2 regions of the Neobacillus sp. 114 genome follow, and region 2 is predicted to be linked to the other one. Evidence: predicted binding sites of a transcription regulator. Region 2 holds the regulator's gene; the other holds the start of a gene.

Region 1 (15,613 bases), 380 kb from region 2:
GAAACTCCTTCTTTTTCTGAACTGATCTCCACAATGCCGTCACTCTTCACCAGCGTCGTAATCAACCCGGACTTGCCGATAATCGGCTCCGCCCACCATTCGCCGTCCTTTTCCTCAAGCCGTACTCTGATATAATCCGACCGGCCCGGACTTGACGGGATGTTTTTCGTTATTTTTGCAAAAATATGCCCAGGTTTCGGCACGAGATGTTCCCCGGACAACTTCTTTAAAATCCGCTCGCCAAACAGTTTGAAGATAATCATCGCCGACGCTGGATGACCGGGCAGTCCAATCACCGGTTTGCCGTCCGCCATCGCTAAAATCGTGGGTTTGCCGGGCTTAATCGAAATCCCGTGCACAAACACACCTGGCTCACCCAAAGACTGAATGACCTCAGTTGTATAATCCTTCGCACCAACAGAACTGCCGCCCGACATAATCAAGCAGTCCACCTGCTCGTAAAGCTCGCGGGCATTTTGGCTGAATTCCTCATAGTCATCGTGGACAATGCCGCCGTATACAACCTCGACATTCCAATCGCTCGCCAGTCCGGAAATCGTCAAACCGTTAATATCGCGAATTTGTCCGACCGCCAAGGTCTCAGTTTGATAGGGAACGATTTCATCACCTGACGACAGATAGCCAGCTTTAATTTTTCGAAAAACGGTTACATGAGTTATCCCTAAAGAGGCGAGCGCTCCCAGTTCCTGAGCGCGGAGCTTCATGCCTTTTTCAAGGAGAATCTCACCTTCGCGAATATCCTCGCCAGCCCGGATGACATTTTCTCCAGGAGCAATTTGTTTATATGTATTGAGGAGTCCGTCGACATCCTCACAATGTTCAATCATCATCACGCTGTCACTGCCGGCCGGAAGCATTCCGCCGGTTGGAACGTAGACAGCTTGTCCAAGGCCGACCTTTACATCGGGGACCTCGCCCATTTTGACTTCGCCGGCAACGTTCAGGAAGCCGGGCATGGACTCAGAAGAACCATACGTATCTTTCGCGCGGACAGCATACCCATCGACCGTCGAGCGGTCAAAGCCGGGAACATTCTCCTTCGCAGTCACCGGCTCGGCTAGTATATAATGAAGGGCTTGGGAAAGCTCCCTTACTTCTGTTTGTTGGGTTGCCGGGATCATTTCGTCTATCAAGGCAAATGTTTCTTCCACTGTTTTTACTTTGAAAAATTGCATGGTTCTCTTTTTCCCCCTAATGTTCGCTTTCGGCCCACTTTTTCGCGTCTTCGTATTCCTCCGGGTGGTTCATGTTGAAGAAGACCCGCTCTAATTCTGCTTGGCTAAAGCCTGCAAGCTCTTTTTCTGTTACATAAAGGACTTTAAGACGGTCCAGTAGCTGCTTCATGCGGAGATTCCCCGCCGCAATACATTTCTTTGCCTCGCCCGCAACTGATTTTTTAAAAACAGCAAATAATGGATGCTGGTTCCCGTTGATAACGGGGATGACCGCATCATAATTGCCGCATAGTTTCGCTATTGTCTCGGCGAGTTCCCCGGACACAAACGGCATGTCGCAAGCGACGACAAAATTAACATCGCTTTTGGAAGCTTTCAAACCGGCATGGAGTCCGGCGAGCGGCCCCATGCCGGGATAGTCATCTGCGACCATTTCCAGTTCTAAAAATTCATAATCATCAAAATGATTGGTTACCAGAATTATACCATTAAAACGGTGCTTAAGTGTGTCTCTAATTCTTTCAATATTGGTTTTCTCATTAATTTTTAGTAGAGCTTTGTTGGTGCCCATTCGGCTGGATTTTCCGCCTGATAAAATGATTGCTGAAGCGTTCATCGACAGCACCTCTTAATTCGTTATTTTTTTCTCGCCTGCTGAACTAAATCCGTTTTCCTGCGCTACAAAATCGAGATGGATTGAATTTAAATCGATCATGGCAGCGGAAGGTTTTTCTATATATTGCCTTGTATCAATAATTTTAATATAGCCGTTGCACTCCTCGCAAACCTGTATTTGCGAGACAGCATCCCCTTCAATAGTTAAAAATTTGATTTTTTGGTAGTCTTCATTGCCGCAATGTGAACACTCCAGGCGCTTGGCATTCCAATGGGCGAGACAGCGCGGACATTGGCAAACCTTTTTGCCCTCATCCTCCAAAACTGCCAGTCTTACAGGCTCGCCGCAGACAGGGCAGCCTGAACCCGGGACGGCACGGTCAATTTCCGGCTGGACTTTTTCAGCCACTAGTTGAAGATACGGACGGAGTGTGGTTTCTGCTAAGAATTGTGGAATCCATGGTTCCAGTCCATTTTCCTCAGCAAACCTTTCAAAGTAGACGCTATTGAAGGAAAAGGCTTCCTCTATCCAGCGGATGGCCGTTTCTTCATTAAGCAAACTGGCGATATCAGCAAGCTTTGGTTTCAGGTTTGGGCTGCTTTCTATGAGTAGGGCTGTTATTTCCTCTACCCACTGTAAGAATAGTGAAATTTCAAAATCAATCGCCGCGAGCGCAGCAGCAGGTACCCCTGCAGCCAGTGCCGCTTTATCCAGATTAGGCTTGATTGTGTCAGGGTCGATCATCCTCTTCCATTTTTCCTGAAGTTGGACAATTTCCTTTTGCAGGTTCTGGTATTCCTTTGAAACAACGGATTTAATCATCGTTGTTGCACCTCTTTTTTATTAGTTTTTTTGAATTCGCCAATAGAACTGCATAATTCGCCAATAGAATGTTGAAATTCGCCAATAGAACTCAACAATTCGCCAATAGAAAGCTGAAATTCGCCAATAGGACCCCAAAACCACTCAAAAGATTCAATGGGAATGGCTGCCTTTGACAGACAGCCAGCCCCTTTCCTCATAAAATTAAGCGCCTTTTTTATGTTTCGGGTCATCCAAATCAGGGAAGTTACCCTTTTTAACCTCTTCTTCATACCATTCGGTGTAGTGATCCTTTGCCCACCGAGCAGGAACCTCGCCGGTAATGACACCGGAGTAGCCTGGTCTTGAGTTTTTATTAATCACACTCAAGTAAATGTGACCGACAATGACGGCAATTCCAAGAGCGAAGCCGACGTTGTGGAAGAAGTAGCCCCACTGTACTAAAGCCCTTGGGAAAAATTGCGGAAACCACATCGTGAAACCTGAACAAATAACCAAAATCGCACAAAACATCTGCAGAATCGAGTTAATTTTTTCTCCGGCGTTGAAGAAGGTTTGTTTTATATGCTTAAACTTAAAGCCGAACAATTCTTTAACGAAACTGCTGAAGAATTCAAGGTCGCGTTTTTTCCAAGTGATTAATTCCTTCAGCCAAAGCATCAGGAATTTCGGGCTAAAAATCAACAAGATCAAGGTAGGCGTAACAAAGGTGACGGCGAAAATTCGGTGCAGCAGCCGGGCGTTGGCCGGGCCGCCAAACACCGGATACAGCCAGTCAAAGAATTCGGTATACATCGGCAGTGCCGTAATGTACAACGCAAAGAAGGAAATCCCATTGATTGCATGGGCCCAAACAAACGCCTTTGGAAATCGTCTGACTTTCGCCACGGGCTTTTGCGCTTGTTTACTCATTGCTACCACCTCCGTCTTGCTCTTTGCCTTCTTTATTAAACAGCTTGTTTGTCACAAACGCACCGACAAGAGCCATCGTGGTGGCACCCAGCATCATCTTGCCGATTGGCTGTGCGTAATCCTTCCAAGCAACTGCGGAGGTTGGAACTTTCGGATTTTCCGGAAGCCCGTAAACAGACGGTTTTTCTGCTAAAACATAAACGGTGTGTGTGCCGCCAACGCCTTGCGGATTGTAAACCTGAGCATTTGGATAACGGCCTTTGATTTCTTGAACTCGCTTTTCAGCTTTTCTGATCATGGCCTCTTTATCGCCAAATTCCATTGCTCCGGTATGGCAGGTCGTTACACAGGCAGGCTGCAGACCTTCTTCTAAACGGTCGGTACACATCGTGCATTTATGTGCTTTACGGTACTCTTTACCGTTTTTATCTTTATATTCCTTTAGAGAAATCACTTCGAATGGACAGTTTTGTACGCAATAGCCGCAGCCCACACACTTGTCTTGATCGATGACAACGGAACCAAAATCGGTATAGCTGATGGCATTCTCCGGACATACCTTTTCACACGCAGCATCCGTACAATGGAAGCAGGATGAGTGGCGGAACAAGTAATCCAGACCGCCTCCCGCATTCTCATGCTCAATGTACTGGAGGACGTTCCAGGTATCGGCCGTTGTTTTCGGATGGGACTGGGCGCTGCCCTGGAATGCTGTCTCTTCAACAGGAAGGTCGTTCCAGTTTTTACAGGCCACCATGCAGGCTTTACAGCCATCGCATTTGGTAACATCAACGAATTTCACATATTCTTTAGCCATTAGTCAGCCCTCCTAACATCACAGAGGAATGCTTTGTATTCAGGAATTTGCGTGTTAGCATCTCCAATATGCGGAGTCAGGCGGTTAGCTGTATCTCCTGTAACATATCCCTTATAGCCAAAATGCCATGGCATTCCCACTTGGTGCACTACTTTGCCTCTTACTTTGAAAGGCTTATAACGTTTTGTAACCATTGCGTAGGCAGTGATTTCGCCGCGTGCTGAGCTGACAATGATTTTATCTTTGTTTTTGATGCCTTTTTCTTTGGCGAGTTCTTCACTTATTTCAACAAACATGTAACCGGCGATTTCCGACAGCCATTCTTGGTTTCGGGTCATCGAACCGGACTGCCAGTGTTCAGATACCCGGTAGGTTGTCGCTATGATTGGGTAAGTTCCTTTTGAGCCTTTCTTGTTGAAGTCGCCTTCATGAATCACTACGGCAGGGTTTAATTCCACAGATGAGAAGGCATTTGGAACAGGGCTTTCAAATGGCTCATAATGTTCTGGGAATGGCCCTTCATTCATTGTTGGTGCGTAAAGCAATCCTACTCCGTCTTTATTCATCATGATTGCGCCAGTACCGCCTGGTGCTGTTGGCGCTAATGTAGCATTAAAGTCTGGAACGTCGTTGCCGACCCACTTATTCTGGATGGCATCCCACCAGATGATGGCTTTTTCCTTGCTCCAAGGATTGCCGTTTGCATCTGCTGCAGCACGGTTGTATAGAACGCGGCGGTTCATTGGCCAAGCAAATGACCAATTTAGATAGTTATGTCCACCCGTGTCTTTATTGTCGCGACTTTTTGATTTGTTCTTGCCTTCTTCAGGATAGAAGCCGCTATAAATCCAGTTTCCGCTGGTAGTTGTTCCATCAGCTTTTAAGGCACCGAAACCAGGAAGCAGCTTGCCTGTTGTCAGGTCATAACCATTGATTTCCTTGGCAACTAGATCAATGTCACATTCCTCACCTTTGCCAAAATTCCAATCAAGAGCCAGGAATGGAGCAGCTTGTGCACTTGTGTCACCGGCATAGAGCTTTTTAAGCTTAAGTGCCAGCTCATGGATGATGTCAAGGTCTGGTCTTGCTTCGCCCTTAGAATCAATCGCTTTCCAGCGATATTGCATCCAGCGCGAGCTGTTAGAGATGCTTCCTTCTTTTTCAAATGATGCTGATGCTGGGAGCAGGAATACCTCGGTATTGATTTTCGATGGGTCGCTGCCAGCTTCTTTTTTCCAGAAGGCTGCTGTTTCTGTTTCCCAAAGGTCCACAGCAACCAGCCATTTTAAGTTGCCTAGTGCTTCTTTTTCCTTGCCGGCATTCGGTCCGCCAACAACCGGATTTGTTCCCCACAGGAACGCACCGTCAAGCTCTTGATTGTACATCGCTTTGAATAAGAAAATGTGCGAGTAGTTCTTTGACCCTGGTTTAGGTAAATATTGATAGCCAAATTCGTTCTCGGCTGTTGCATTTTGCGCGTACCAAGATTTTAGCAGGCTGACCACAAATTTAGGTCTGTTGCTCCAATAACCTGATGGAGGTGTTTCTTTCTTTAAGTAGCCGTCAAGGGTCGCGTGCTCGGGTACTGATGCTTTAGGAATAGCCAGGTAACCTGTTAGGTTATCCCATAATAATCCAAAGTCAGTGGAACCTTGTACGTTTGATTCGCCGCGCATCGCGTTAATACCGCCGCCTGGCAGGCCAATGTTGCCCAAGAGCATCTGAATAATCGCATAAGCACGGACGTTTTGCGAACCGACTGTATGCTGGGTGGTACCCATTGCATAAAGGATTGTTCCCGCTTTGCCGACTTTGCTTGTTTCACAGAATGTCTTGTAAACCTTTAATAAATCTTCCTTTGGTGTGCCTGTTACCGATGAAACCGTATCCAAATCATAGCGTGAATAATGCTTCTTCAGTAATTGAAAAACTGTACGAGGGTTCTCCAAGGTTGGATCCGTTACCGGTTTTCCATCCGGTCCTGCCGCAAGTGCCCATTTTGTTTTATCATAGGTGCGTTTTGCTTGGTCATAGCCGCTGAATAGGCCGTCTTTGAAATCGTAGCCATCTGCCACGATAAAGGGTGCGTTTGTATAGTTAACAACATATTCTTTGTGAATAAGATTATTTTCGAGTGCATATTTTATCATTCCGCCCAAGAACGCAATATCCGTTCCGGAACGAAGTGGTGCGTAAATATCAGATACTGCTGAAGTCCGAGTATAACGCGGGTCAACACTGATGATTTTTCCGCCGTTTTCTTTTGCTTTTGTCAGCCATCTGAAGCTGATTGGGTGATTTTCTGCAGGGTTTGCACCCATAATTAGCGCGCAATCTGTATGCTGCAGGTCATTCCAGTGGTTTGTCATTGCTCCACGTCCAAACGATGGTGCCAGACCGGCAACCGTTGAACTGTGTCATATTCGTGCCTGGTGTTCTAAATAGACAACGCCAAGCCCTCTCATCAATTTTGAAACCAAATATGTTTCTTCGTTATCGAGTGCCGCGCCGCCAAGGCTGGCAATCTTTTCTGTCCGGTTGACAGTGACGCCATTCTCTGAAACGATAAATGACTTATCGCGGCTTTCTTTTGTACGTTTGGCAATGGTATCCAGCATCCATTCCCAGTCTTTTTCTTCCCATTTATCGCTGCCAGGAGCGCGATAAAGCGGTTTCGTCATCCGCTTTTCAGAAGTGTATAACTGTCTAAGTGTCGTCCCTTTGCTGCATAGCTTGCCTTCGTTTATTGGATTATCCGGGTCCCCCTCCGTATAAACCACTGTGTTGTCCTTTGTATGGACCAAGATTCCGCAGCCGACGCCGCAAAAACAGCAAATGGTTGGTGTTACAGTAGCTTTGGCAATTTTGAATTCCTTTGATTTCGCATAAGCCTTTTGCTCATTAAAGCCCAGTTCAACAATCGCCAATGTGGCAGCGGTTGCACCGGAAAGTTTTAAAAATTGCCGGCGATTTAGGTTCATTTCAACCATTTCCAATCTCCTTCCCAAGAGTAATGAATAGAACATCCCATTTTTTTATGTTTATCTATATAGTTCTACCGGCTGATTCCCCCCTTCAAAGCATCTCTCCAAGAGCGGCTCTGGGTTTACATCATTTTCGACCCTGCCTGCCGCGGTATAGATCATCGCCATTTTCCCTCTTAAATAGCCGATTACTTCTATATTTAAGTACCGCGCCAGCTGGATGGCCTGCTTGGTTGCGGCCGTCCGCGAGCCGATAACAGGAAAGCCGAATTTAGCTGCTTTTGAAAGCATTTCATATGAAACCCTGCCGGTTGTAAGAAGTACAAGCCGATTGGGGCGCAAGCCGTTTCTCAAGGCGTGTCCGATAATCTTATCGACAGCATTATGCCGGCCGATATCCTCGCGAATGGTTATATTTCCCTCTTCATCCACAATGCAGGCGCCATGCATACCGCCTGTCTCCAAATAAAAACGGGAGTTCTGTGCAAATTCACTGCGTTTTTTTAAAAGATAGCTAAGCTGATAGGTTTGATTTGATGTGACCTTATCGAAGTTCTTTACATCTGTCATTGAAAAAAATGTAACGCCCCTGCCACAGCCTGCTGTGTAATGCTTCTTCTTTGAAAAGACCTGCTCCTCATCAAAAGCTGCGCTTAAAGTGACATGGATGCTGCCCATATCTTCATTGATGACGATGGACTCAATATCATTTGCAGCCTGAATAAATCCTTCAGAAAACAAATAGCCATATGTCCAATCCTCGAGATCAAATTTTGTCAATTGGAAAACCGCCATTTCGTACCCGTTAATGACTAATGAAATGGGATATTCGTCGGGACAACTTTTGTGGTTCATTGTTTTCCCACCACCTTTGAAGAGTATTTCTCATTAATAGAGTAATTTTAGAGGAGTTTTTTGAAAGTAATTTTTATCACAATAAATTGATTAAAATAGTAAAAAAGATGGATATTTCACTTTTTTGTCAAACACTTTCGACAGGCGAAAAAAATCAATTGCACCATTGTAAAAGTTTATTTTGGTTGTTTTTTTGCTGTTGAATTATAATAATAGGGTGATAATTAAGCCTTTTTTAGGAGGAGTACATAATGAGCATTAAGAAAGTAATGACAATTGCTGGTTCCGATTCAAGCGGCGGGGCGGGGCTTCAGGCGGACTTGAAGACGTTCCAAGAGCTTGGTGTATATGGTATGAGTGCCCTGACATGCATCGTCACGATGGATCCCAAAGACAACTGGCATCATAACGTGTTCCCAATTGCTTCAGATTTTCTTGAAAAGCAGCTGGAAACCATTCTATCTGTCGGTATCGATGCAATGAAGACAGGTATGCTGGGAACGGTCGAGTTAATTGAAATTGCTGCAAAAACCATCGATGCCCACAAGCTAGAGCGTGTTGTAATAGACCCTGTCATGGTGTGTAAAGGCGAAGACGAGGTGTTAAACCCGGAAACGACTGATGCGATGCGTGAACTTTTATTGCCGCGCTGTTTAGTGGTAACACCAAATCTGTTTGAGGCCGGACAGCTTGCCGGCATGAAAACGCCGCGGACAGTGGAAGAAATGAAAGAGGCAGCTGTAAAAATCTTTGATTTAGGGGCAAAAAATGTTCTCATCAAGGGCGGCAGCAAACTGCAGTCTGAAGAAAATGCCGTCGATCTTCTTTATGATGGCAAGGAATTCAGAATTTACGAATCGCCAAAATATAATACAACCTTTACGCACGGCGCCGGCTGCACCTACTCATCCGCGGTCACAGCTGAACTTGCGAAAGGGAAATCCGTCTTTGAAGCAGTCGAAGTGGCGAAAGACTTTATTGCCGCAGCCATCGAACAGGGCTTCCGCCTAAATGAATACGTCGGCCCAACCTGGCACGGCGCTTACCGCAGTTCAAAAAGCAAAACCGAATACTGCGAAGACTGCGCAGAATAATTTCTTTAAGAGCTGAACATGAAGTTCGGCTCTTCTTTTTTCATAAAAATGTGAAATGATCGGCAACCCCAGTTGATTGGAGCGGAAGGGGCGAGACTCCTGCGGGAGTACGGGACAGGGGAGACCCCGCAGGCGCCAGAGGCGCTGAGGAGGCTCCCCGAACCGCCCGCGGAAAGCGAGCCCCCTGGAGCAGAAATCAACATTTCCCGGAGCATTCATTTCGCATTTTTTATCCAATTTTAGTATGATAGTTACATTCTTAAAGAAAAATATCTCGTAGACTAAATCCTATTTTTTATAAGAAATAACGGGAAGGGAGGAATCAGCTTGGAACTAGTGAACACCAAACAAGTACAGGAAGCCATTAATAGCTTCGTAAATAAAGAAGTATATATTCACCTTGAAACCACAAACGGTGCCTACGCATCACATCGCAATCAATCCTTTTTTTCGGCGGGTGCTTATATCCGCAATGCCAAAGTCCAGTATGAAATAGGGAAAATTACCGGAAAAGGCCCTTATCGGGTGGGCTTAAAAATTAACCTTGGCTGGATTTACGCTGAGGGCATCACTCATTTTGAAATCGATGAACTGGGACGGCTGCTGCTTGCCGGCCATGACAATGAAGGGAAATTAGCCGTCGCATTAGAAATCAGCCCAACTCCATTTGAATAGTGGTTTCATGCGTCAGTCCTGAAAGGAGAATGTAAAATGGAAAAAGAACGCCATGTACTAGTTGTCTTTCCACATCCGGATGATGAAGCATTTGGAGTATCCGGGACAATAGCCACTCACATCAAAAATGGCACCCCCGTTACTTACGCCTGCTTAACCCTGGGGGAAATGGGCCGCAATATGGGGAATCCGCCATTTACCAATCGGGAAAATCTCCCGAAAATCAGAAAAGCGGAACTAAAGGAAGCTGCCCGCGCTTTAGGCATCCAAGATTTACGCATGCTCGGCTACCGCGATAAAACTGTAGAATTTGAGGATGAAGAAAAGCTGGCCGACGTGATGTCAGGCCTGATCGATGAGTTAAACCCATCTTTAATCATCACCTTTTATCCCGGCTATGCCGTGCATCCCGACCATGACGCCACAGGTGCGGCCGTCGTCCGCGCCGCCGCGCGGCTGCCTGAAGCCGCACGGCCGACCTTACACTGCGTTGCCTTCTCGAACGATTGCATCGAAAAGCTTGGCGAGGCCGATATCATTAATGATATAACCCCGGTTGCGGAAAAAAAACTAGCAGCCATCAAGGCACACCGCTCGCAAACGGAGCAAATGTTTGCCGACGTGTCCGAAAAATTAAAAAATCAAGACCCACAAATCATGGTCTGGATCAACAACGAGCGCTTTTGGACGTACAAATTTGATTAAATATACAAAGGGACCCGTCCTTCCGCTTTTAATGCGTGGGCAGGTCCCTTTCCTTTTAATATTCTTTATGAAGCAGGGTACAGAATTTGCACCAATCAAGAATGATGATTTTCCTCGATTTCAAGTCAATCATTTCTTCCTTTTTTAGTTTTGAGAAAACACGACTGATGCTTTCGCGCGATGTGCCAACAACGGTGGCGAATTCCTGTACAGTTAAAGGGATTTCAATCTCCCAGCGTTTGAAGTCCGTGTTAAATTTCCGTCCGAGCCGCTCAAGTGTCTTCACCGTTTTCGCATACACATCAAGCAGGGCCACATCCCTTAACTGACCAGTCATTTCCCTCAAGCCATCACTCATATAGCGGATCATTTGCATAGAAAGCTCCGGATATTGGTAAAGATCCTGCTCGAGTTCCTGCTTATCCAAAAAGAATAGCCTGCCATCCTCGAGCATCGTTGCTGTTGCTGGATAACATTCAGTCTTCTGTGTGAATAGACATGCTTCAGCGAATATATCCCCTTTTTGCTTTAAACAGACAATAATTTCATTCCCGTTCTCATCCTGCTTGGCGAGCTTTACCGACCCATCATGAACAAAAAAGACACCTCTTGCCGGTTCATCCTCTTTAATAATCGGCTCTCCTTTTTTCACCTCAAGCGTTTGGATCCTCTGTTCAATAATGCTCAGTGATTTTGGTGATAAATCTCTAAAAATCACAATCTTGCGGAGCAAGCTCTCTTTTTTTACCTCCTGGATCACAGCTAAATTCGGTTCCACCAATTTTCTAACTCGTTCCAACCTTCCCACCACCTTTACTCGTTTTTTTCCTCTTATTGTAAGACATTTCCATAAGTATTGAAGTGACAAGGTTCACAAAAAACCAAATCGGTAAAACAACACGGGAAATTTGTTTTCACAGAACGTTCATTTTTTTAAAAACGCTTAAAATATAGGATTTTCGGGTCCTTTCACAAATCGTTCATAAAACCTTAAATTCCTGTGACGGACGTCACAATTTTACAAAATACAAACGATTAGGATGAAGCTGTTCAATTGAGAAAAAGGAGGGGGAACAATTTGAAAAAGGCTCTTATTAGTTTTGCTATCAGCGTCGTGCTCGGCTTCGGGCTTGGATACCTCGTATTTGATGTCATCATGGGAAACTCCAGCGACCCTGGTAAGGCGCCGGAAACAGCCCAGGCTGTATCAAAGGAAAAAGCAGCGGATGATTCCAGCAAACCTAAGGAAACAGCCGCAACATCCAGCGCAAATGACGATAATATCCTCAATAAAAAGGGATGCCTTGGCTGCCATAGCGTGGAAGCGATCAACCTAAAAGGCGGTGCCGTCGGACCGGATCTATCCCAAGCCTTTGTAAACGTTGAAGGCAAGCACGGCAAACCAATTGAGGAATTTCTAAAAGCACCGACATCGGCTGTCATGTCAGGCGTTATCGGCAAAAATCCATTAACTGATGAAGAAGAAAAGCAAGTATTAGACCTGCTCAAGCAGGCATCTGAAAAATAAGGTGGTGTTAACCGAATGAAAAAATGGGTACCAATCGCGTCTGGACTACTAGCCGGATTCGCCGCAGCAACAATCTCATTCGCCGATTTCTCGTCAAACGCAAAGACCACGGAAACGGCATCCTCAAGCAACAAGAGCGATGCCGAAAAGGTGTATGTCCCTTTTGGCAAAAAGGATGATTATTATCTATTTGCATCCGGCGGCCACTCCGGCCAAATGTTTATTTACGGAGTGCCTTCGATGCGCCAAATCCGTACCGTTCCGGTATTCTCGCAGGATTCCGCAACCGGTTACGGGTTTGATGAACATTCCAAAAAAATGATGGGTGATTATACATGGGGCGACCTGCACCACCCAGCATTCTCAGAAACAAACGGTGATTATGACGGCAAATACATGTTTGCCACTGATGTCGGCAACAGCCGCGCCGCTGTCATGGATTTAAAAACCTTTACCGTAAAAGACATCTTGAATGTTCCTAATACAAGCGGACCGCACTGTGCAGCGTTCGTCACGGAAAATACCGAGTACATGTTCCTGCCAACCCGCTTTGCCGTGCCGCTTGGGCAGGCCTATGAATCTCTTGATGACTACAGCACAAAATACCGCGGCGTCATGTCAGCCGTTACCTTTGATGAAAAAAATACAAAGCTGAACATTGCCTATCAGGTGGCGCTCCCACCTTGGTCCTATGACCTTTCCGATGCTGGTAAAAAGAGCTCCAAGGACTGGGCTGTCATGACCACTTATAACACTGAGGAAGCAACGACCAACCTGGAAATCAACGCTTCCCAAGCGGACCGCGATTTCATCGTTCTGTTTAACTGGAAAGAGCTTGAGAAAATGGTCAAAGACGGCCAGTACGAGGATGTTGGCGGACAGAAGATGATTTACCCTGAAAAACAAAAAGGCGGCATTTATTTAGTTCCTGTAGCTAAATCGCCGCACGGCGTCGATGTAACTCCAGATGGCAAATACTTCATCGCTTCCGGCAAACTTGCGCCTTCGATGACCGTATTTTCTTTTGAAAAAGCGTTTAAAGCGATTGAAAACAAAGACTTTGCCGGTGAAAGAAACGGCATTCCGATTATTAACTACAAATCTGTGATGGAACGTGAAGTGAATCCAGAAAACGCACTTGGACCGCTTCATACACAGTTTGACGATAAAGGCATGGCCTATACAACAATGTTTATTTCTTCGGAAATCGTGAAGTGGGATCCAAAGACCGGCAAGACGTTAGACCGCGTGCCTGTCCAATATTCACCAGGTCACTCTGTTGCTGCTGAAGGAGACACTGTATCACCTGATGGCCACTGGCTTGTTGCTCTGAACAAGATTGCCAAGGACAGCTACCTGTCTGTCGGACCTTCTCACCCTGAATCAATGCAATTAATTGATATTAGCGGCAAAATGAAGGTCATCCAATCATCTCCGGTGAACCCAGAACCACACTATGCGCAGATGATTAAGGCGGATAAAATCAAGGCCATCAATGTGTATCCGAAGGATGAAAATAACAAAGAGGCTGTTTATAAAAAAGACGAAGCGAAAATTGTCCGCAATGGCAATAAAGTCGACGTCTACGGCATCGCGATGCGCTCGAAGTTCATTTTTGATGCCAAAGCGAAGCGCCCTGATGTGATTGAAGTCAACGAAGGTGATGAAGTTACGATCCATCTGACTAACCTCGACTTTGATGAGGACATTACCCACGGTTTTGCCATCAACAGCTACAACCTGAACATGGAAGTGCAGCCAGGACAGACAAACACGATGAAGTTCACAGCGAAAAAAGCGGGTACTTACCCGATTTACTGTACAAACTTCTGTTCCGCCCTGCACCAAGAAATGACCGGCTACTTCCTAGTCAAACCAAAGCAATAGTGCCTAAAGTTGGTGGTGGGTATCAATGAATGTTGGTACCCATCCCCTTTTACTTAATTATTACTATAAAAGGTGTGGTTAACTTGAATGTTAGTAAGAAGGGAAATAAATTATCTCTTATCTCCGCACTGTTAATCGGTGCTTCGGCAGCTCTCATCGTGGTGTCAATGTTTTTCCCTTGGTGGAGAATGCTATTTATCGCACCGCAATATCCGGAAGGGTTAAATATCATTGTCTATCCAAACAAACTGGAAGGCCAAATTGATATCATTAACGGTCTTAATCACTACATCGGCATGGCTAATTTCAGTGAAGAAAATTTCCCTGAGCTGGGCTACCTGATTTACATTGTCGGAGGTTTAGCAGCGCTCACCCTGATAACAGCCCTCCTCCGCAATAAAAAAGTGCTTTATGGACTGATTGGCATCTTTATGATTGGCGGTGCAGCAGGCATTTGGGATCTTTATTCTGCCCTAAAAAGATACGGCTCCAATCTAGATCCAAAGGCGCCGATTCATATGGATCCATTTGTTCCGCCTATTATCGGTGAAAATACTGTGGCGAACTTTATTACCCACAGTATCTTGGGAACAGGTGTCTACTTTGTTATTGCTGCGTTTATTTTATTATTAATTCCGTTATGGAAGGACCGAAAAGTAAAATGAAAAAATTAACGCTCCTATCTTTCATTCTTTCTCTCTTGTTGTTTATCAAACCTGAGGAATATATGGCAGCCGAACACGGAAGTCTGCAAGCGACGATCGACTCCATGAAAGAGGGAGCGGTATTGAAGCTTGAAAATAAGACGTATGAAGGTAATATAGTCATCACCAAACCGTTGACGATTATTGGCTCAGAACAGACCGTGATCCAAGGAGACGGAACAGGAAACGTGATTTCTGTTAAGGCAGCTAAGGTTCATTTAAAAAATCTTACCGTAACTGGCAGCAGCATGGACCGCAACTCGGCCGAGGAATACGCGGCGATTAAAATTTATACGAACCATAACATCATCGAGCACGTCACTATCCGCAACTCCTTTCACGGCATTTATTTAAGCCAGGCCCATCACAACACCATTGAGTATGCCGATATTAAAGGAATGGGCAAGGGCGAAATTGCTGCCCAAGGTAACGGGCTGCATGTTTATTACGCAAACGATAACCTGTTGGCACACAACAAGATCGAAGGCACCCGTGACGGGATGTTTTTCGACTACGCCAACAATAACAAAAGCTATGACAATACCATCATCAACACCCGCTACGGCCTGCACTACATGTACTCAGATGAAAATATTTTTAAAAGAAATACCTTTACGATGAATCAGGGCGGCGCGGCCATCATGAATTCAAACGGACTAACACTTGAAGACAATCAATTTATCGTCAATTACGGAAACCAATCTTTCGGATTATTACTCTTGCAAGCTAATGACAACTCGATTCAAGGCAATCTTTTTTACATGAACCAGCGGGGCTTGTATATTGACCAGGCAACCCGAAATACGATTCGGAACAAC
Region 2 (15,613 bases):
GCTGGAGGAAGGCTCCTATGATTTTAGCTTTAGCGGCTTAAAATCAGCGGTCATTAATACGGTTCATAATGCCGAGCAGCGTGGTGAGACGATTGCCCCGGAGAATCTGGCCGCGAGCTTTCAGGAAAGTGTCATTGATGTATTGGTGACGAAGACCGTAAGAGCCGTTGCAGAATATGGCGTCAACCAAATATTATTGGCAGGAGGAGTAGCAGCCAATAAGGGGCTTCGAGCAGCCCTGGAAAAGGCATTTTCAGATAAGGCGGATGTTGAATTAGTCATTCCTCCATTATCCTTATGCACAGACAACGCAGCCATGATAGCAGCTGCCGGAAGTGTCATGTTTGAAAAAGGAATTCGAGCAGACTTATCACTAAACGCGATACCTGGATTGGATATAGAAACATATAACACCTGACCTTTCCTAATAAGGAAGGGTTTTTTTAATAAAAGAATCTAATCAAACGTTTAATTGATTTGGTTGATGAACTAATCAAACGTTTAATTGATATTGGCAATAAACTAATCAAACGTTAGATTGAAAACGGCAAATCCTTGAAATAGGCATTTTAAGATTTAAACAAACATTTGATTGAATTTGGGCTAATATAAAAATAGCAATTTTGTGGATAAAAAATTTTTGAAAAAGTGGAAAATTCAAATGAATTGTGGATAATTCAGTGATTAATGTTGATAATGTGGATAAATAGGCGTTTTTTTGTGGATAATGTGGAAAAGTTAATTGGATAACTGAAATAATGGCATTTACAATGTGAATAATTCTGTGGAAAATTAGGCCTTTTGGATTACAAGCATAACAAATAACCGGACTCCAACAGTCCGGTTATCCACATTATTCTGCCAGCTCGGCCCATTCTTCCATTAATTCGTCAAGTTCGGCCTTAGCCTTTTCACTTTTTAAATTAATCTCTAAAACCTTTTCATGGTCCTGAAAAACTTCTGGCTCGCATAATTGCTGTTCATAATTCTGAATCTGTTCTTCAAGCTCCGAAATGCGTTCCTCGATTTCTTCCAATTTACGTTTTCGCTGGCGTTCCAGTTTTTTCGTTTCTTTATCCTGTTGATAACTGTTTTTTTCAGCAGGCACAAAAGCAGAAACCTTCTTCTCGGAGGCTGCCAATGCAAGTGCCGTAAGTTCCTCCTGCTCTAGCTTTTTATCCACATAATAATCGTAGTCGCCGAGGTATTCTGTGCTGCCCTCAGGGCTCAATTCTAGTACCTTGGTTGCGATTCTGTTAATAAAATAACGGTCGTGTGAAACAAACAAAATAGTACCTGGATAATCAATTAGAGCATTCTCAAGAACTTCCTTGCTGTCCAAATCCAAATGGTTGGTAGGTTCGTCCAATATTAATAAATTTGCTTTCTCGAGCATTAGCTTGGCAAGGGCTAGGCGGGCTTTTTCACCGCCGCTTAATGACAAAACGTTTTTAAGCACATCGTCACCGGAAAATAAGAAATTTCCAAGCACCGTACGGATTTCCTTTTCTGGTTTCAGTGGATATACATCCCATAGTTCGTTTAAGACGCGTTTATTGGAGGTAAGGTTGGCTTGTTCCTGATCGTAATACCCGATGGACAAATTGGTTCCGTATTGAATAGTTCCAGCCAAAGCGGGAAGCTTTTTAATAATTGTTTTTAAAAGGGTCGACTTCCCGATTCCGTTAGGGCCGACAAGGGCAATACTGTCGCCTTTATAGACACGAAAGGAAATATCCTCGGAAACCATCTCGCCATCATAGCCGACAGCAAGTGAATCAACAGTCAGTACATCATTGCCGCTTTGGCGCTCAATTTCAAATGAGAAGGAAGCGGATTTTTCATCCCCTGATGGCCGGTCCATGATTTCCATTTTTTCAAGTTTCTTCCGCCGGCTTTGCGCCCTCTTAGTAGTAGTGGCCCGTGCGATGTTGCGCTGGATGAAATCCTTTAAGGCGGCAATTTCCTCCTGCTGCTTTTCATAAAGCTTCATGTCGCGTTCATAATTGGCAGCTTTCTGCTCAAGATAAGAGCTATAATTACCGGTAAATCGCTGAATCAGACGGCGTGATAGTTCATACACCTCTGTAACCACTTTATCCAAAAAATAGCGGTCATGCGAAACAATTAAAATCGCGCCATCGTAGCCCTGCAGATATTGCTCCAGCCAGGAAAGGGTTTCGATATCCAAATGGTTGGTTGGCTCGTCCAAAATTAAAATATCAGGTCTTGTCAGCAGCAGTTTGCCTAGCGCAAGCCGTGTCTTTTGTCCGCCGCTTAGACTTGAAATCATTAATGTAGTATCAGAAAAATTTAACCCATGCAATACAGAGCGGATATCGGCTTCATATTGATAGCCGCCTTGCTCTTTAAACTTTATTTGCAATTCATCATATTCCTTTAATACCCGTTCGTATTTTCCTGGGTCCCCGAAAACAGCAGGATCGGCCATTTGCTCCTCCAGCTTCCGTAGCGTTTTTTCCATCGCCTGCAGGTTCTCAAAAACCGTCAGCATTTCCTCCCAAATGGACAAATTGGACTCCAAACCCGTATTTTGTGCCAAATAACCAACGGTAACATCCTTTGGTTTGATGATTTCGCCGCCGTCATAGCCCATTTCGCCGGCGATGATTTTCAATAACGTTGATTTCCCCGCTCCATTGCGTCCGACAAGGGCAACACGGTCACGGGTTTGTAATTCCAGTTTTATATTCGATAAAATAAGTTCAGCACCATAATATTTTTGTAGTTGGTTAACCTGTAATAAAATCATTTTTTTCACCTCTATTACCTTATGACTAGTGTACCGTATTACCCGAATGTCGGCAATGAAGTGAAATTTTTAATGGAATTATAAAAAAATATACCGATAGTTCAAAGTTTCACACACATGGACATAAAAATATTGTATTATTTTTTGTAGGAGGATTTTTTTATGGCTGAATTTACTCATTTTAATGAAGAAGGCCGGGCCAAGATGGTCGATGTCAGCGATAAGCCGGAAACGGCACGCACGGCACTTGCCCAGTCTAGCATAACAGTAAGCACTGAAATTTATGAAAAAATCACAAACTACGAAATGAAAAAGGGCGATGTCTTAGCAGTGGCCCAGGTTGCTGCGGTAATGGCGGCGAAAAAAACATGGGATATCATTCCAATGTGCCACCCGATCCCATTAACAGGTATCAATATTAGTTTTTCGTGGGAACAGGCCGGGCAGGAACAATATATACTGCATATTGCTGCATTAGTGAAAACCAAAGGCAGTACCGGAGTTGAGATGGAAGCGCTAACAGCCGCCTCTGTTTGTGCCCTGACCGTCTATGATATGTGTAAGGCAGTTGATAAAGGGATGGTGATCGGACCAACCTTTCTGTTAGAAAAAACCGGCGGCAAAAACGGTGATTTTAGAAGGAATATCTAATATATCCATTAAAATTGAAGGGTGGGAGAAATATGTCCAATGAAACGATGAAAATACCACAGGCAACAGCAAAGCGTCTGCCCTTATATTATCGATTTTTACAAAACCTTCATTCTTCTGGCAAGCAGAGGGTGTCATCTGCAGAATTGAGTGAAGCTGTAAAGGTGGACTCGGCCACGATTCGCAGGGATTTCTCTTATTTCGGAGCCCTTGGGAAAAAGGGGTACGGCTATAATGTAAACTACTTGTTATCGTTTTTCCGGAAAACTCTTGATCAAGATGAATTAACAAAGGTAGCGTTAATCGGGGTGGGTAATCTTGGCACAGCCTTTTTACACTACAATTTTTTAAAAAATAATAACACAAAAATCGCTTGCGCCTTCGATGTGGACCCTGGAAAAATTGGCGATTCGATAGGCGATGTTCCAGTTTATTCGATGGACGATATAGAACAGTATTTGATCGAGGAAAATATTTCGGTAGCGATTTTGACGGTGCCGGCTCCGGTTGCTCAGCAGATCACAGATAAACTTGTGAAAACGAACGTAAAAGGAATTTTAAACTTTACTCCAGCAAGACTGAATGTACCTTCATCGATCCGCGTGCATCATATTGACCTGGCGGTGGAGCTGCAGTCACTTGTTTACTTTTTAAAGCATTATCCAAACGACGAAGTCGAAGAATAAATAATAAATGGGCTTCTCGCCAAAATAGGTGAGAAGCCCATTTTTCGTTTGGAAACATTTTTCCTAAACAGATAACTATACAAAGGGAGTTAAAGTAAGTAAAATAAATATACAAATAAGTATCGTAATCCAATAGGAAAGATGGGGATTAAAATGTCAGAAACAGTTCGTTCAATCCCACGGCCGCTCGTGAAAACAAACCAGTGGACAATTGTTTTAAGTGTTGTGTTAACATGGTTATCCGGACAGGAATGGTTTTTGTTAGTGCCGTTAGTTGCCGGTTTGTCTGGTCTTTTATTCGGGTTTAATCCGATTATGCAAATAGCAAAACTGTTTTTAAGAAAGGACCCAAAGGCTTATATCCCTGAGGATTGGGAGCAGCAGCAATTTAATCAAAAAATTGCCGTATCGTGTTTGGGAATTGGATTTGTAGGATTCCTGCTGGGATGGAATGGTGTTGGCTATGTGTTCACAATTCTTGTCGCGGCGGCGGCCTTTGTGGCAATCCTAGGTTTTTGCATCGGATGCTTTATTCATTATCAGTGGAACCAATACCGTTATAGAAAGGCGCACCAATAAAGATAGGGGTCTGAATTTTTCAGACTCTTTTTTGTTTTTCTGCTTACATTTGACGCTAGTCCAAAGGATAAGGGGATTGCAGTTGCAGTCGGAATTGTATTGACCTGTCGCGGTTGGAAATTGGGATGCCTGTGCTGGGTTTATGCTGCGGGCATCTCGAGAGGCAAACTTGTACAGCGATTTCCGAAGTATTATTGGGAAGAAGGTAAAAGACTATCCACTCACAGCAAGCAAGTTGAAACGGATCCAGCATGCCGCAGAGCGAACGACGGCGGGGGCATTCTTGCAGCTGGATAAGCCGCTTAATCCAGGAATTATATTGGACCATCCAATTGAAGTTAGGAAAAATTATTTAATCTGCGTGAACTTGTCTTGCTGCAGAAAATATGTGCTACAAATGAGGGGGCAGAAATTTTACGGAAGGCTATCTCCGTGTTTGCTGTTCATGGCGTCATGGAGGAATTTTCGTCGCTGCCGCGTATCTTCCGCGATGTGGTCGTAAACGAACAGTGGGAGTGGCCGCGTAATCTGCTGCAAAAGCAAATCTACCGCGAGCAGCTGCCGAATGGGACTTATTCTGCGCTTCATTCTTTAAAGCTTACAGCTGATAGCTCTAACAGGGGTCAATTAATGGAGCGGGGCGAAACTTTATTGAAGGCATCAAGGACATTTGAGTGAAATTGGGAAGGGAAATGTCCGTGATTGATAGGCGGTATCAAGGACAATTTGAGTGAAATTGGGAGCGGAAATGTCCTTGATAGGCGGTATCAAGGACAATTTGAGTGAAATTGGGAGCGGAAATGTCCTTGATAGGCGGTATCAAGGACAATTTGAGTGAAATTGGGAGCGGAAATGTCCTTGATAGGCGGTATCAAGGACAATTTGAGTGAAATCGGGAGTGGAAATGTCCGTGATAGGCGGTCTCAAGGACAATTTGAGTGAAATCGGGAGTGGAAATGTCCGTGATAGGCGGTCTCAAGGACAATTTGAATGAAATCGGGAGTGGAAATGTCCGTGATAGGCGGTCTCAAGGACAATTTGAATGAAATCGGGAGTGGAAATGTCCTTGATAGGCGGAATGAAGGACAATTTGAGTGAAATCGGAAAGGAAAATGTCCTTCATAGACGGTATGAAGGACATTTTGAGTGAAAGCTGAAAGGGAAAAGTCCTTCATTAGCCGAATGAAGGACTTTTTAAGTGGATTCAGAAAGGAAAATGGCTTTCATTGGTCCAATCAAAAATAAAGACATCATTGTTTATTCATTTTATCCCTGTACTTAAAATGAATAGCAATCATCTTTAAGGCTGACCCAAAATCAAAGGTGGCGAGGATGACCAAAAGGTAGCTGAAGAAGCCCCAGCCATTGTTTTGGACATCATCGATTGCAAAATAGGTGAACAGTGCACCAAGTATTAAATAAATCAAACCGGAAAACAAAGGTGAACGTCTCATAGAAATCCTCCGATAAAGTTTTGAACTGCCTCTGCCTCACGCATCAGCCGCTCAATGTCATCCTTATAAACCGACTGAACAAGGACGACCATCGTGTTCATAGATACATGGGCGAAAATCGGCACCAGGATACGTTTAGTTTTTACATAAAGAAAGGCAAAGGTAAAGCCCATCGCCGAGTAAATAAGCAGATGCTCAGGCTCCATATGGACAAGCGCAAAGACCACCGAGCTGATTAGGGCAGAAATGAAGAAATTAAACCGCTTATAAAAAGCCCCAAAAATAATTTTTCGAAACACAATTTCTTCTAAAATAGGGCCGATAATACTCGTTACAAGAATGGCCAAAGGAAAGGCATTAATGATCGTGAGGATTTCCTGTGTATTTTTAGAGCCCAATTCAATCCCAATAAGGCGCTCAATGATGGCAGCCGTATATTGGGCAAATAGGGCAAGGAAAACCCCTAAAATCGCCCACTTTATTGAATGACCGATTGAAGTGTTTCTTTCACTATGGACCCCAGGCTTCATTTCTTTTCTTAGGATAACAAGAATGATGAGAAAGGCAAGGGTGAAACTTGTGATCAGCCAAACCGGTACCACAAATTCCTGCCTCCATCCAAAAAGGCGAAATCCAAACATAAATGCAGGAATCCCGGCAAAGCTGGAAAGCTGCATGGCAATATAAACAATAAGGACAATCCAGTATTCCTTTTTCAAATCAAAACTCCTTTTCCATCTATTTTTTCCAATCGAAATGTAATCAATCACTATTCTTCATTCTACCTTTAATGACAAATTAGTTTCAATTTTGAATGCCTGCTTTGAATAGATTGAATAGAAATATGGATTTTATCCATACTTTATAAGGTGGAAAAAAAGGGTAACTTTTTTTAATAAATTTTATGCATCAGACTTGCAAAAGATTTTCAGATTCATTATTATAATAATTGTGTTAGCACTCATCATAGTCGAGTGCTAATAAATGACCGAATAACACATATTTGAGGAGGTTGTTTGAATGTTAAGACCATTAGGTGATCGCATCATCATCGAACTCGTTGAATCAGAAGAAAAAACTGCAAGCGGTATCGTATTACCGGATACAGCAAAGGAAAAGCCTCAGGAAGGAAAAGTTGTAGCTGTAGGTACTGGCCGTGTGCTTGACAATGGCGAGCGCGTAGCTGTTGAAGTTTCTGTTGGCGACCGCATTATCTTCTCAAAATACTCTGGTACTGAAGTGAAATACCAAGGTGCCGAATACTTAATTTTACGTGAAAACGATATCCTTGCTGTTGTAGGCGAGTAAATCCAACAGTTGAAAAATAAAAGTTTTTAAACATATGAGGAGGTTTTTTAACAATGGCTAAAGAGATTAAGTTTAGTGAAGACGCTCGCCGCGCAATGCTTCGCGGTGTTGATACACTTGCTGATGCAGTTAAAGTTACTCTTGGACCTAAAGGACGCAACGTGGTTCTTGAGAAAAAATTCGGTTCACCATTAATCACAAATGACGGTGTAACGATTGCAAAAGAAATCGAATTAGAAGATGCATTCGAAAACATGGGTGCAAAGCTTGTTGCTGAAGTAGCAAGCAAAACAAACGATGTTGCTGGTGACGGTACAACAACTGCAACAGTTCTTGCTCAAGCGATGATTCGCGAAGGCTTAAAGAACGTAACTGCTGGCGCTAACCCAATGGGTATCCGCAAAGGTATCGAAAAAGCAGTTACTGCCGCTGTTGCAGAACTTAAAGCTATTTCTAAACCAATTGAAGGCAAAGAATCTATCGCTCAAGTTGCCGCTATTTCTTCTGATGACAAAGAAGTTGGCCAATTAATCGCTGAAGCAATGGAGCGCGTGGGCAATGACGGCGTCATTACAATCGAAGAATCTAAAGGCTTCACTACTGAATTGGATGTAGTTGAAGGTATGCAATTTGACCGTGGCTATGCTTCTCCATACATGGTTACAAATACTGACAAAATGGAAGCTATCTTAGATAATCCATTTGTATTAATCACTGATAAGAAGATTACAAGCATTCAAGAAATCCTGCCTGTTCTTGAGCAAGTGGTACAGCAAGGCAAGCCATTATTGCTAATTGCTGAAGATGTTGAAGGTGAAGCACTTGCAACTTTAGTACTGAACAAGCTTCGTGGTACATTCAATGCTGTTGCTGTTAAAGCTCCTGGCTTTGGTGACCGCCGTAAGGCAATGCTTGAAGATATCGCTGCTCTAACTGGTGCTGAAGTGATCACTGAAGAGCTTGGCCGTGACCTTAAGTCTGCTACAATTACTTCTTTAGGACGCGCTGCTAAAATCGTTGTCACAAAAGAAAACACAACAATTGTTGAAGGTGCAGGAAGCACTGAAGCAATCCAAGCTCGCGTGAACCAAATCCGCGTTCAATTAGAAGAAACTACTTCTGAATTCGACAAGGAAAAATTACAAGAGCGCCTTGCTAAATTGGCTGGCGGTGTAGCAGTTATCAAAGTTGGTGCTGCAACTGAAACAGAATTAAAAGAGCGTAAGCTTCGTATCGAAGACGCATTAAACGCAACTCGTGCTGCAGTTGAAGAAGGTATCGTATCCGGTGGTGGTGTTGCCCTTCTAAACGTATACAGCAAAGTGGCTGAGCTTCAAGCTGAAGGCGACGAGCAAACGGGTATCAACATCGTTCTTCGTGCGATGGAAGAGCCAGTTCGCACAATCGCTACCAACGCTGGTCTTGAAGGATCTGTTATCGTTGAGCGCTTAAAGCATGAAGAAGTTGGCACAGGCTTCAACGCTGCTAGCGGCCAATGGGTAAACATGATCGACGCTGGTATCGTTGACCCAACTAAAGTTACTCGTTCTGCACTTCAAAACGCAGCCTCTGTTGCAGCTATGTTCTTAACAACTGAAGCTGTAGTTGCTGATAAGCCAGAACCAGCTGGTGCAGGCATGGGAATGCCTGACATGGGCGGTATGGGCGGTATGGGCGGCATGATGTAATATCAGCCCCAATATCTAGGGTTTGGAATAAATAACATGAAGCTTCTCGTGAGTTGAGCAAACTTATGGGGAGCTTCTTTTTCCATTTCTTGTGTTACAATGAATATATAATTATTTGTTTCAAAACATGAGAGTGGGGGAATCGGAATAAATGAACACTGTTCTTACATATGTAGTTTCCCTTTTCGTGATTGTGATATCAGTATTTACAACTCTTTATATTAAGTCCGAACTTGAGCGGGTGTTACATGAAAAAACAGATACTGTCCCTTTCCATATTTGTAATATAGTAATAATTATAATGGCTTCTCTTTTGACTCATGCTGTAATGACTAAATACGTCATGGGGAATAAAATTGATTTAATGCTGCAAATAGTCATCCACATGTTCATGATCTTCCCAATTTATATATTAGGGAACATTGCGTTTGAAAAATATAAAACAGTTTATCGAAAATACTTAACCACTGAGAACCGGAAAGTGGTAGTTCTTAACGAAAAGTACCTAAAAAAGAAAAAACGGTTTACAAAATTAAACAAGTATAATGCCGTTTCTAAGGAAAAATAAACCTTCGGAATAACAGAAGTAAGTCAAAAAAGTTCTTATTCAAATAATCAATACCAAACCACTTCCTAAAAAGTTAGGGAGTGGTTTTTTGCGGTTTCTTTAGAATTGGCTATGTTAGACTTAGCAAAATTCCTAAAAATTTTGCAAAAACTCCTAAAATGTATGTGTATTCTGAATATTAGACCAATGTTAAAATATACTTGATTTTTTGAAATCGCTTGCATACTTAAAGTAAGTTGATAGCGTGTTTTCTTGAAGGGGGGAATAGATTAAAAAAATCTTTGCTGGTTGATGAGGCTTTTAATCTTTTAAGAAACGAGGGGAAAGAGCAAGTGAGACATCTATTATCGATAGTGGGGAAAACGCTTTTAGCTTTTCTGGTTGTGTTTGCAACCATTTTACCATTTGCTGTGAAACATAGTTCTGCGGCAGAAGGAACGTCAACAGATTTTGAAGTCCTGAGGCAAAAATGGAAGTCTTATTTAGTAGGGGGTAACTTCTCGCTGGAAGACCCGGATGTGGCCAGCAAGGTGAACATTATTGCAAAGACCGCATATGACTATTGGGAACCCATGGTTAAAACCAATCCGGATAACTATATTTGGGAGGATCTAGACGACAGTGTGATCACGGTAGAAAAGAGTAAATCAAGCCCGATGACACTGGCGTATCAACGTTTAAATGCCATGGCAGTGGCTTATGAAACTAAAGGGGCAGCCATCAAAAACAGCTCTGGGGAAACAGTCACATTGTATCAAAACCCTCAATTAATAACAGATATTAAAAATGGATTAAACTGGCTATACCAAAAAAAATATAACACCAACAGATCAATTGGCAAGACAAACTGGTTTGACTGGTGTATCGGTACACCGCTTGCTCTTAATGATACAGTCGTTTTGATATATGATCAGTTATCCAAACAAGAAATAAGCAATTATATGGCAGTAATTGATAAATTTACCCCAGATCCAACGAAGGCCAATGGGGGCAAGGCAACAGGTGCAAACCTCATGTATGTTGCACAAGTTGTAGGAATTCGCTCGATTATCCTAGGTGATGGGGACAAGCTTGCCGCATCACGTGACGCGATTAGCCCGTTATTTGAATATGTTACAACTGGAGATGGATTTTATAAAGACGGCTCCTTCCTGCAGCATGGAAACCATCCGTATACTGGAGGGTATGGGAAAGCGCTGCTTGCCAATCTGGTATCCTTCGTTTATTTATTAGACGGTTCTGATTGGAAGGTTAAAGACCCTAACCTGGATAACATGTACAAATGGATATTTGATTCCTATGAGCCTGTTATTTATAAAGGCGGATTAATGGATATAATTCGCGGAAGGGAAATTTCAAGATTTAATCAGCAGGATCATTTAATGGGCCACGAAACCATCCGACCGATTCTACACCTTGCCTCGTTTGCTCCGCCTCAGTATGCAGCAAGACTAAAAAGCATGGTAAAAGAGTGGATCCAATCGGATACGTACCTGAGTTTTTATGAAACAGCTCCCATTTATCATGTCGTACTGGCCAAGCAAATTGTGAACGATTCAACGATTAAACCAAGGGGAGAACTGGTCACGAACCGCCAATTTGCTAACATGGACCGTACCGTTCATTTACGTCCGGATTTCGGCTTCGCTCTTGGCATGTCTTCCAGCCGTATCTATAACTATGAATCTATTAACGATGAAAACCTCAAAGGCTGGTATATGGGTGACGGCGCTACCTATTTGTATAATAGCGATTTGAGCCAATATAGTGATGATTATTGGGGAACCGTTAATATGTACAGAATCCCTGGCACAACAGTCGACACCCAGACAAGAAAGTCTAGCGAGGGACAAAGCAAAGCGAGTGCGGAAGATTGGGTAGGCGGTACAAACATCGCAGGGCTATACGGAGTATCCGGCATGGCATCGAACGGCTCCAAAGCCTGGAAAAACACTTTGACAGCCAAAAAATCCTGGTTCATGTTCGATGATGAGGTTGTTGCATTGGGTGCAGGCATTAATAGCACCGACAACCGTACAATTGAAACAACAATCGAAAACAGAAAAATTAAAAATGACGGCACGAATGAGCTGACAGTTAATGGAGTTGCCAAGTCAGCAAATTTAGGCTGGCAAGAGTCAATCAACGATGTTAAGACCATTCATTTACAAGGAAATACAACTGGTTCCGATATCGGTTACTACTTCCCGGAACCGACTACAATAAATGCCTTGCGTGAAGCAAGAACGGATAAATGGAGCAATAGTAACCTGTATCCTAAATTTACCGATGATTCGGATGTAACCAGAAACTTTGTAACACTCTGGAAAGATCACGGAAAAAATCCTGTCAACGATACGTATGAATATGTACTTCTGCCAAACAAAACAAGCAGCCAAACAACAGATTATGCAAATAATCCTGATATCCAAGTGCTTAAAAACTCTGGTGATGTACAAGCTGTTCAGGAAAAGAAACTGAATATCGTGGCGGCAAATTTCTGGAATGATAATAGCCAACCTTTAAAAGTTGATGGAAAAGATTTTATTTCCAGTGATAAAAAGGCTTCGGTCATGACTATGCAATCCGGAAATGAATTGGAGATCTCCGTATCGGATCCAACTCAGAAAAACGCTGGCACGATCAATCTTGAAATCAATAACCCGGCAGCGTTTGTGGTTTCGGCCGACAGTGGTGTTTCCATTTCCCACACGTACCCAACAATTAAACTGTCCATCGATGTAAAAAATGCAAAAGGGAAAACATTCAAGGTAAAACTGGCGCTGCTAAGTGTCGATTCAATTAACAAGCTTGTCGATGACTATGCGAATTCTGGAGGTGTACAAGGAGCTTTGCTGGTACAGCTAAAGGAAAATTTAACACAGGCACAAGACCAGTACAGCAAGCAGCACCTGCCTCAAGCGGTTAAGAGTTTACAAGACTTCCAAAAGCACATTAATAATAAAGGACTGCAAGACCAAATTTCCGGCAGCGCAAAGGAAGAATTAAGCACTAAGGTTGAGCAGCTGATTGAATATTGGTCCCAGCCGTAATACCCAATAAAATTTTAAAGGAGGCCCTTTCGGGACGTTTGGACCGGAGGGTTTCCTTTTTTTGAATAGCTGATTAAAAAATGAAGGAGGAATTCCATGTTCATACGAAATAGGTTCCGGAGAATCTGCAGCTTATTTATGATTATTCTTCTGGTTGCTTCGCTGTTTCAAACGGGCGCTCAGATGAAAACAGCAAAGGCTGCTGAACAGGTTAATTTGGCGCTGCATGCAGCCGCATTAAATGCTTCTAGTTCAATGACGGGAAGCAATCCATTAGCCAATATTGTAGATGGAATTACAGCAACTTTGTGGCAGCCGAATAGTTCTGACCGACCGGATGGAGTGGTTTGGTGTATTCTGGACCTTGGGTCAGTAAAGACCTTTAACAAGGCTGTCCTGCAATTCGGAACCAATATAGGTTCCGATAAAGTGAAGATTGAATATAACAATGACAATGGCTCCATATGGAATGCTGCCTATGAAAAATCAATCGAGAACAAAGCATCAAACAGTCCCAGAACAGAAACGGCTGCATTTGATCAACAAGTGCAGGGCCGGTATGTAAAAGTAACCTTTACTATTGTGGATACTGTAAAAAATTTTAATGTATCAGAATTCGAACTATATAACGATGTTCCTGCCAAAACCGCTTCAGTCACGAATGCATTCGTGGTCAACGGTAACGGACAAGGAATCATCCATTGGCAGGACCCGGCACAGGATACTAACTATTTGGATTTCGATCAGGTCATCATAACAGACATCTCCGATCCTTCCAATCCTAACCCGATTACGAAGATAGTCGATAAAGGCGTCGGGGAGGTAACCATTGACGGTCTAACCAATGGCAAGGAATATACCTTTACCGTTAAGACTGCCGCAAAGGATGGAACGGAGAGTGACGCGGTCATTTTATCGATGATCCCGACGGAAAAGCCAAACACGATTCTCATCAAATCCCAGCAGTTAACAAATGTTAAAGAATCCCTAACAAGTGGCAGCAAAGAATATACGGATGCGGTAAATAAATTAATTGGAGAGGCCGATACAGCTTTAACCAAGGGTCCTTATTCTGTAACGTACAAACCGACCCCCGCTCCTAATGCCAGTATTCATGATTATTGGAGTATCGGACCATACTGGTGGCCGGACCCTACAAAACCGGATGGGATGCCGTATATTAACAGGGATGGCGAATTTAACCCTGAAGGCTATACGGAAAAATATGATAAGCAGAGCTTTATGGATTTAAGGGATGCCGTATCGTCACTGTCACTTGCCTACTATTTAACCAATAAGGAAGAGTACGCTAAACATGCGTCGCTGCTTTTAAAAACCTGGTTTATCAATCCAGAAACCAAGATGAATCCAAACATGAGGTATGCCCAGGGTGTTCCAGGCGTAACCGACGGCCGTAAGGAAGGAGTACTGGAATCGGATAAATTGCTGGATATCATTGATGACATCCAGCTCATCTCTCCTTCGAACAGCTGGACGACTAACGACACCATCGAGTTTAAGACCTGGTTATCAGAATATACGAACTGGCTGGAAACGAATTCAGTGGCTCAGGACGAGAAAAATACCGCCAATAACCATGGCACCTGGTTTGATGCCCAGTTCACAGCCTATAATCTTTATCTGGGTGCTAAAATTAAAGCCAAGAATTACTTACAAGAAACAACAATTCCGCGGATGGCGGAGCAAATTATGGACGATGGGACCATGCCGGAAGAGCTGCGGAGAACGCGGCCATTCCATTATTTCACCTTTAATTTGATCCCATTTACCATGCTGGCAGTGATAGGTGATCAAGTAGGCGTAGATGTTTGGAACGCTGGAGGGGAAATCCGGAAGGCTTATGACTTTATTACTCCTTATGTAGTTGATTTCGCAGGATGGCCATACGATGAACTCGAGGCCCAAGAGGACGAAAGGATTTTCTCTACATACTTGCGGGAAGCGGCTGCCAAGTTCGGGGAAGATTCCTACTGGAGTGCATCCGATATCATGCTAAAAGACCAGTTAACCACCCATCGGGCAAATCTGGTCGCACCGGTTCTCCCTGGGGGAAGCCCGCGGAAAGAAATCGTCACGTTTAGCTTCAGGGAATTATATACCCCTGTGGTTGGAACCATCTACGGTAATGAGATCAACGTAACGGTGCCAAAGGGGACGGAACGAAAAGGATTAGTTGCCTCCTTTATCACAACCGGGGAGCGTGTAAAAGTAGGCAAGTCCGTGCAAGTGAGCGGTGAAACGGCCAATGATTTTACGGCCCCTGTCAAGTATACAGTCGAATCGCCAAATGGTTCAACAAAGACATATACGGTAAAGGTAACAGAATCCGACAAAAAGTTTCCTGTTAAAATTTATCAATCCGGCTTCACTGAATTCAGGTCCGATCCAAGAATTGATGAAATATTATCACAGGATAGCAGTGTCAGCTTATTCGATATTATGGAAAAATTCCCACAAGTAGCAGCTGACAGTAAACCACTAACATGGTATCAAGGCTATTATGATCAAGGCCAATTCAAAGCCCCGGCGCAAATCTTTGTGAAAGATGGGAATTCAACCCATACCCGGTCGATGCCGGCAGCATTAAGGCTGTTGAAGGATTCAGCAAACGGGTCTACTGCCACGGTGAATGTAAGTACGAAAGGCTATAAGGATTTGACCATTTCATTTAACGCAAGAACACAAAATAAATCTAATGGCTATAAATTGGTCGGTGAATGGTCAGTTGATAACGGGAATACCTGGAATACATCAGGTGAGTTGCTCAGGGACAGCAGTCATTCGGAACTGACTGATACGTATGCCAAAACTCCGTTCACTTTTACGATTAGT

Evidence for each region. Region 2 encodes Rex, which represses fermentation and respiration genes when NADH is low (regulators of the CRP and FNR family bind a similar motif). Its sites were predicted from a motif close to TTGTGAAATATTTCACAA; they were not measured.
Region 1: QNN06_RS30680 (cytochrome C) is a predicted target of Rex. The motif match lies at 11,536-11,553, and genes of this name have one in related genera.

The regions. Positions count from the first base shown of each region.
Region 1 is NZ_CP126144.1:6,273,878-6,289,490, forward strand. Features, by position in the region: gene QNN06_RS30625 (molybdopterin molybdotransferase MoeA) at 1-1,196, opposite strand, end outside; gene mobA (molybdenum cofactor guanylyltransferase) at 1,213-1,812, opposite strand; gene QNN06_RS30635 (formate dehydrogenase accessory protein FdhE) at 1,825-2,634, opposite strand; gene QNN06_RS30640 (formate dehydrogenase subunit gamma) at 2,839-3,546, opposite strand; gene QNN06_RS30645 (4Fe-4S dicluster domain-containing protein) at 3,539-4,363, opposite strand; partial or broken gene fdnG (formate dehydrogenase-N subunit alpha) at 4,363-6,768, opposite strand; gene QNN06_RS31530 (twin-arginine translocation signal domain-containing protein) at 6,781-7,353, opposite strand; gene fdhD (formate dehydrogenase accessory sulfurtransferase FdhD) at 7,405-8,202, opposite strand; gene pdxK (pyridoxine/pyridoxal/pyridoxamine kinase) at 8,454-9,296, shown strand; gene QNN06_RS30665 (YojF family protein) at 9,624-9,971, shown strand; gene bshB2 (bacillithiol biosynthesis deacetylase BshB2) at 10,008-10,676, shown strand; gene QNN06_RS30675 (Crp/Fnr family transcriptional regulator) at 10,732-11,475, opposite strand; gene QNN06_RS30680 (cytochrome C) at 11,755-12,204, shown strand; gene nosZ (Sec-dependent nitrous-oxide reductase) at 12,220-14,091, shown strand; gene QNN06_RS30690 (hypothetical protein) at 14,175-14,756, shown strand; gene nosD (nitrous oxide reductase family maturation protein NosD) at 14,753-15,613, shown strand, end outside.
Region 2 is NZ_CP126144.1:253,257-268,869, forward strand. Features, by position in the region: gene tsaD (tRNA (adenosine(37)-N6)-threonylcarbamoyltransferase complex transferase subunit TsaD) at 1-418, shown strand, start outside; gene QNN06_RS01395 (ABC-F family ATP-binding cassette domain-containing protein) at 854-2,773, opposite strand; gene moaC (cyclic pyranopterin monophosphate synthase MoaC) at 2,936-3,424, shown strand; gene QNN06_RS01405 (redox-sensing transcriptional repressor Rex) at 3,457-4,110, shown strand; gene QNN06_RS01410 (DUF4395 domain-containing protein) at 4,264-4,689, shown strand; gene QNN06_RS01415 (hypothetical protein) at 5,122-5,367, shown strand; gene QNN06_RS01420 (YdiK family protein) at 5,940-6,143, opposite strand; gene QNN06_RS01425 (CPBP family intramembrane glutamic endopeptidase) at 6,140-6,862, opposite strand; gene groES (co-chaperone GroES) at 7,164-7,451, shown strand; gene groL (chaperonin GroEL) at 7,505-9,139, shown strand; gene QNN06_RS01440 (hypothetical protein) at 9,291-9,707, shown strand; gene QNN06_RS01445 (polysaccharide lyase 8 family protein) at 10,040-12,760, shown strand; gene QNN06_RS01450 (alginate lyase family protein) at 12,857-15,613, shown strand, end outside.